One region of the Enterococcus salsurae genome, then DNA from elsewhere that is predicted to be linked to it. Evidence: predicted binding sites of a transcription regulator. Region 1 holds the regulator's gene; the other holds the start of a gene.
The links. The regulator HrcA, encoded in region 1, represses chaperone genes, less so after heat shock. The targets are predictions, from matches to a motif close to TTAGCACTCNNNNNNNNNGAGTGCTAA.

Region 1 (3,565 bases):
CTAACAATTTGGGGGAAGTGTTAGTTCTTGCTTTCATCACGGAAGAGATTTCTGATGAAAAGAAGAGCAAAATCAGTTTTAGGACTGGGCTTAGCAAGTGCAAGTATTGTCAAATAGCACATATGTGTCTAAAGTTTTCCTTACAATTAGGAGAACTTTTTTTGTTATGCGCTTTTTGAATCATAGGCGAACTTTCTGATCTGTGCTACAATGAGGGACGGCATCAAAACAAGCTTGTCTTGTTCAAATAAAGGAGAATCACGACATATGATACACCCTGTGATAGAAGAATCAGAAAAAAACATTTCTGCGTACATACATATTCCGTTTTGCGAACATATTTGCTACTATTGCGATTTTAATAAGGTGTTTTTAGAAGGACAACCGGTTGATGAATATATTGAGGCCCTGTTGAAGGAAATCGCGTTGACGCTGGCTAAACATCCAATTGATGCCAGCGAAACGATTTATGTGGGTGGCGGCACACCTACATCTTTGAGTGCCCAACAGTTGGACCGTTTGTTATCTGGCATCCATCAGATTTTGCCAACGTCAACAACAAAAGAATTTACCGTAGAGGCCAACCCTGGTGATTTAACTGAAGATAAGATGCTTGTGCTCAAAAATCACGGCGTCAATCGCTTATCGATGGGGGTACAGACTTTCGATGATCGACTGCTGAAGAAAATCGGCCGCAAGCACACCGCAGCAGACGTCTATCAGACTGTCAACATGTTGGAAAAGCATGATTTTCAAAATGTTACCATTGATTTGATTTACGCATTGCCGGGTCAAACACTGGAAAGCTTTCGTGACACCCTGACGCGGGCGATCGATCTAGGATTGCCCCACTATGCCATGTATTCATTGATTCTCGAAAATAAAACAATGTTCATGAACTGGGTCAGACAAGGCCGCATGGTACTGCCTTCGCAAGAGGCTGAAACACAAATGTTTGATGAAGCAATCGAAGCGATGGCACAAGCTGGCTTGAACCAATATGAGATCAGCAATTTTGCTCGGCCGGGGTTTGAATCCAAACACAATATGGTGTACTGGAACAATGCCCATTATTTTGGCTTTGGTGCGGGGGCGAGCGGGTATTTGGATCGGACCAGATTCAAAAATAAAGGACCCATCCAGCATTATCTCAAACCCTTACGAGATGGGCTATTGCCTATTCATGAGCGAGAAGAGCTGACCCGTGAAAATCAGATGGAAGAAGAGCTGTTCCTAGGCTTGCGGAAAAAAAGCGGCATCTCAAAAAGCCGCTTTGAACAAAAATTTGCTGTTCCTTTTCAAGAAGTGTATGGTTCTGTTGTCAAAGATTTGATTGGAAAGGGCTGGTTAGCTGAAGCAGCTGATCAGGTCCATTTAACCAAAGCGGGTATGTTTATTGGCAACGATGTCTTTGAAGCATTTTTGATCGACCCAAATCAAGGCATTCACTAAAAGCAGTGCAAGCTGCTTTTTTATTTGCGGTTAGCACTCGATTGTAAGGAGTGCTAAAAAAGTGATGCAAATGCTTGACAATCCTATCAAATGTGGTATATTTATAATCGTATTAGCACTTAGTAGGAATGAGTGCTAATTGAGGAGTGGATAGAATGTTGACAGCTAGACAACAAATGATATTGCACCTCATCATCCAAAATTATACGAATACTGGCCAACCTACGGGGTCAAAACGATTGATGGAGGATGGGGTTGAAGCGAGTTCCGCAACCATCCGTAATGAGATGAAGGCACTAGAAGCTGCTGGATTCTTGTTGAAGACACATTCTTCATCAGGGCGAGTTCCTTCAATTCAAGGGTACCGCTATTATGTGGATCACTTATTGAAGCCTTCACAAGTTGGATCAACGGAGTTACAAACGATTCGTCATTCTTTTGGTAAAGATTTTCATGAAATCAATGAAATCATTCAACAATCTGCGACAATCTTATCCAATTTAACCAGCTATACTGCATTGTCACTTGGACCAGATGTCAAAGAACGCAAGTTGACTGGCTTTCGGATCGTCCCATTGAATGCACGACAAATCATTGCGATCATCGTGACAGACAAGGGGAATGTTGAAAATCAAGTCTTTACTTTACCCGCTTCAGTCAGTGGTGAAGATTTAGAAAAAATGGTTCGCATCATCAATGATAAGTTGATCGGAGAACCATTAATGACTGTTTATCATCGTTTACGGACAGAAATACCTATGATACTACATAAGTATTTCCAAACTACCGACGGCATCGTTGATTTATTCGATGCGATGCTGAGTCATATTTTTGAAGAAAAAATCTTTGTCGGCGGACGTATGAATCTCTTAGATTTTGAGCCGACACAAGATGTCAGCCAATTCAAATCGATGTATTCTTTCATGAAAAATGCGGATCAGCTAACCCAACTGTTGGCACCTAGAGATCAATCGATTCAAATTCGGATCGGTTCTGAACTCGGCAACGACTTATTGCAAAATATGAGTTTGATCCAAGCAAGTTATGAAATCGAAGGACATGGACAAGGGACAATTGCTTTGCTGGGTCCTTCCAGCATGCCCTATTCCCGGATGTTTGGTTTGATGGATGTTTTTAGAAGCGAGTTAGCCAGCAAATTAGCTGAGTATTACCGCGCATTGGATCATTCTGATGAGTAAGCGGAATTTGAATAAAGAAGGGATGGTACACGCGTGACGGAAAAAGATGAACAATTGAAGGAAGATATGCTTCAAGAAACCGAAGCAGCAACTGAACCTTCAGAAGAAGCGATCGATACTGCAGGCATCTCTGAGGCGGAAGTTGAAAAAACGGAAGTCGAATTGCTGCAAGAAAAAAACAATGAATTAGAAGATCAGTTTTTACGCGCACGAGCTGAGATTGCGAATATTACATCCCGCAATCGCAACGAGCGAGAAACATTGCAAAAATACCGTTCGCAAGACCTAGGCAAGAAACTTTTGCCGGCAATTGACAATCTTGAACGGGCAATGGCTGCCGATGTAGGCGAAGAACAAGCAGCAAACTTGAAAAAAGGGGTCGAAATGGTCCTTGAAAGTTTGCGTCAAGCATTGAAAGATGAAGGCATCGAAGAAATTCCAGCTGAAGGTGCAGCATTTGATCCGAATTTGCATCAAGCCGTTCAAACGGTACCTGCAACAGAAGATGTGCCAGCAGATACCATCGTCAATGTTTTGCAAAAAGGGTACAAACTGCATGACCGCGTCTTGCGTGCAAGTATGGTCATCGTAGCCCAATAAATCTAACTATTATTTCGTTTAAATTGAAAAGGAGCGTAAACACATGAGTAAAATTATCGGTATTGACTTAGGAACAACAAACTCAGCAGTCGCTGTTCTTGAAGGCGGCGAAGCAAAAATCATCACAAACCCAGAAGGAAATCGGACAACACCGTCTGTTGTATCATTCAAAAATGGTGAGATCCAAGTAGGTGAAGTGGCAAAACGTCAAGCAGTGACAAACCCACACACGATTTCTTCTATCAAACGTCATATGGGCGAAGCTGGCTACAAAGTAGAAGTAGATGGCAAAACCTATACACCGCAAGAAGTTT
Region 2 (3,565 bases), 580 kb from region 1:
CTGCTTGCTCTTTCGAACGTCCGTAGTTTTTGCGGATAATCGCTGCGGTTCTTTTCGGCATCTTTTCAAGAGCGGCGTTAAAAAAAGAAGCAAACTCTGCATCTTCATCACTGAATGGTTGATTGTCAAGAATCTGATTTTCTTCTTGATGATTTATCTGGTTCTCTGGTTCTTGTTTTTTTCTCCAACTTTTCACAAAAAAAACCTCCTATGTAGTTAAGATCCTCATGTATGAGCTACTATATATTCATTCTATCGTAGTATGCTTGTGAAATCTAAAGATACAACTTACTGATTCGCCGAATCATGACAATCATAAAAATATGTAAAAAAAAGACCTCGAATAATCGAGGTCTTACTTTTGATACGAGATTACATCATGCCGCCCATGCCCATAGATGGATCCATGGCTGGTGCTGCTGGCGCTGCTGGTTCTGGTTTGTCCGCAACAACCGCTTCTGTCGTTAGCAACAACGCTGCAACAGATGCTGCGTTTTGCAATGCTGAGCGGGTCACTTTAGTTGGGTCAACGATACCTGCTTCAAGCATGTTTACCCATTCGCCAGTCGCAGCGTTGAAACCAACACCTAGATCAGCATGTTTTAATTTATCGATGATCACTGAACCTTCGTAGCCGGCATTTTCAGCGATTTGGCGTACTGGTTCTTCTAATGCACGTAGAACGATTCTGACACCTGTAGCTGCATCGCCATCTGTTTCGATCGCTGCCACTTTGCTGATGACATTCACTAAGGCAGTTCCCCCACCAGAGACCATGCCTTCTTCAACAGCAGCACGAGTAGCGTTCAATGCGTCTTCGATACGTAATTTCAATTCTTTTAATTCTGTTTCTGTTGGCGCACCCACTTTGATCACTGCAACACCGCCAGCTAATTTAGCCAAACGTTCTTGTAATTTTTCACGGTCAAAGTCGGAAGTTGTATCTGCGATTTGGTTTTTGATCAATTGCACACGTGCGTCGATGCCGCCTTTATCGCCAGCACCTTCAACGATTGTCGTGTTGTCTTTATCAACAACGACTTTGCTTGCTTGACCTAAGTTGTCGATCGTCGCATCTTTTAGTTCAAGACCTAGATCTTCGGTGATGACTGTACCACCAGTTAAAACAGCAATATCTTCTAACATTGCTTTACGACGGTCACCAAATCCTGGTGCTTTCACAGCTACGACATTGAATGTACCACGGATTTTGTTCAAGACAAGTGTTGGTAAAGCTTCGCCATCTACATCGTCAGCGATGATCAACAATGGTTTAGATTGTTGTAAGATTTGTTCTAACAATGGCAAGATATCTTGGATGTTAGAAATTTTCTTGTCAGTGATCAAGATATATGGATTTTCTAAAGCTGCTTCCATTTTGTCATTGTCAGTGACCATGTATTGTGACAAGTAACCACGGTCGAATTGCATACCTTCAACAACATCCAATTCTGTTTCGATTCCTTTTGATTCTTCAATCGTGATCACACCATCATTGCCGACTTTTTCCATTGCATCAGCAATATATTGACCGACTTTCTCGCTGCCTGAAGAAACTGCACCGACTTGTGCGATGGCTTCTTTTGAATCAACGATCGATGAAATGCTGTGTAATTCTTCAACGGCTGCTTTTGTTGCCATTTCGATCCCGCGACGAATGCCTAAAGGATTTGCTCCTGCAGTCACGTTCTTCAACCCTTCACGGACGATGGCTTGTGTCAATAATGTAGCAGTGGTTGTACCATCACCAGCGATATCGTTGGTTTTTGATGCAACTTCTGCGACTAGTTTTGCGCCCATGTTTTCAAAATGATCTTCTAATTCGATTTCTTTTGCGATCGTTACGCCATCATTTGTGATCAATGGTGAGCCATAAGATTTTTCTAAAACAACGTTACGGCCTTTTGGTCCTAAGGTAACTTTCACTGTATCTGCTAATTTGTCTACACCGCGTAACATCGCTGCGCGTGCGTCTTCTGCAAATTTAATCTCTTTTGCCATGATTGATTCACCTCAAATTATTTTTTTATTATTCTACGACTGCGATAATATCTTTAGCAGCCACGATCAAATATTCTGTTCCTTCAAATTTCACTTCTGTGCCAGCGTATTTTTCGAACATGACTTGTTCGCCTACATTGACAGCAACAGGAGCTTGTTCACCGTTTTCAAGTGTGCGGCCTTCGCCAACTGCAATCACGGTACCTGTTTGTGGTTTTTCTTTTGCTGCTGAAGCAAGAACGATTCCGCCTATAGTTTTTTCTTCTTCTTTTGCGACTTCGATAATCACGCGATCACCTAATGGTCTTAACACGATAAATCCCTCCAATAAGTTATAGTCAATTTTTCGATTAGCACTCTCATCCAACGAGTGCTAACTCACAGTTTTAATATTACTCATTTTCCTTTGCTTTTGCAAGCCTTTTGATTATTTTTTTCGTTTTCTTTTTGAACATTCAGGCTTTATTTCTCTTGCTTCACTAGTTTATAATAAACCAAAGGAGTGTGATCCCTAGATCATGTCATTATCAAAATATTCATTTGCCACCATATTTACATACGGCATTGTGTTTTTCTTGCCTAGCGCTTTTGTTCACGCGGGCTTGGCCGTTCCTGCGACCACAATTGGCTACTTAGCTGGCGCCATGATCATGTTTGGTCTCTATTTTTTCCAGAGAGAACCTTTGGCTTTCGAACACAAACGCAGTAAACCATCCGCAATCGTTATTTATGGGTTATCGGGTATTATATTGGCTATCTTGTTGCAGAATGTTGCCGTCTATATTGAGTCCTTGTTTGGTGAAGTGACTGCTTCAGAAAATACCGCGAACATTATCCAAATCATTTTACAACAACCTTTATTTGCTTTGGCTGCGATGGTTGGAGGACCCATCATGGAAGAATTCGTTTTCCGACGTGCATTGGTGGGTATCATTGGCAAATACACCCATGTGTGGATTGGTGTTGTCGTGAGTGCCTTTGCTTTTGCTCTTGCCCATAATGATGGCCATATCCTGGTTTATCTTTTCTTAGGTTTATTTTTCTCAGGTCTTTATGCGTATACAGGTAGTATTTGGACCTCAATGATCACCCATGTTGGTATGAATACCTTAGTGATCATCATACAAGTCCTTGTCCAAAGCGGATATATTCAAGTCCCATAACCTGAAAAAAGAGAGAAGTGCGTAATCCATGCGCACTTCTCTCTTTTGATTAAAGAATCTCTCCATTACTTGTAATGACGTTTTGGTACCATGCGAAAGAATCTTTTTTGCTTCGTGCCAGTGTTCCCTGACCTTCATTGTCTTTATCCACATAAATCACACCATATCGCTTTTTCATCTCACCAGTGCCTGCCGATACAAGATCAATGATGCCCCAAGGGGTATAGCCTATTAGATCGACACCATCATAGAGGACAGCTTCTTTCATCGTTTCAATATGGTCCTTTAAGTAATCGATCCGATACCGGTCATGAATCTGTCCGTCTTCTAACTGGTCAACTGCACCAAAGCCGTTTTCAACAATAAATAGCGGCAGCTCATAGCGTTCATTGAACCAATTC

Region 2: groES (co-chaperone GroES) is a predicted target of HrcA. The motif match lies at 2,352-2,378, and genes of this name have one in related genera.

Annotation. Positions count from the first base shown of each region.
Region 1 is NZ_BAAHWY010000002.1:116,235-119,799, reverse strand. Features, by position in the region: gene hemW (radical SAM family heme chaperone HemW) at 268-1,452, shown strand; gene hrcA (heat-inducible transcriptional repressor HrcA) at 1,608-2,651, shown strand; gene grpE (nucleotide exchange factor GrpE) at 2,685-3,251, shown strand; gene dnaK (molecular chaperone DnaK) at 3,295-3,565, shown strand, end outside.
Region 2 is NZ_BAAHWY010000002.1:691,855-695,419, forward strand. Features, by position in the region: gene ACYVRS_RS07565 (YcjF family protein) at 1-61, opposite strand, end outside; gene groL (chaperonin GroEL) at 373-2,001, opposite strand; gene groES (co-chaperone GroES) at 2,030-2,314, opposite strand; gene ACYVRS_RS07580 (CPBP family intramembrane glutamic endopeptidase) at 2,520-3,164, shown strand; gene ACYVRS_RS07585 (6-phospho-beta-glucosidase) at 3,214-3,565, opposite strand, start outside.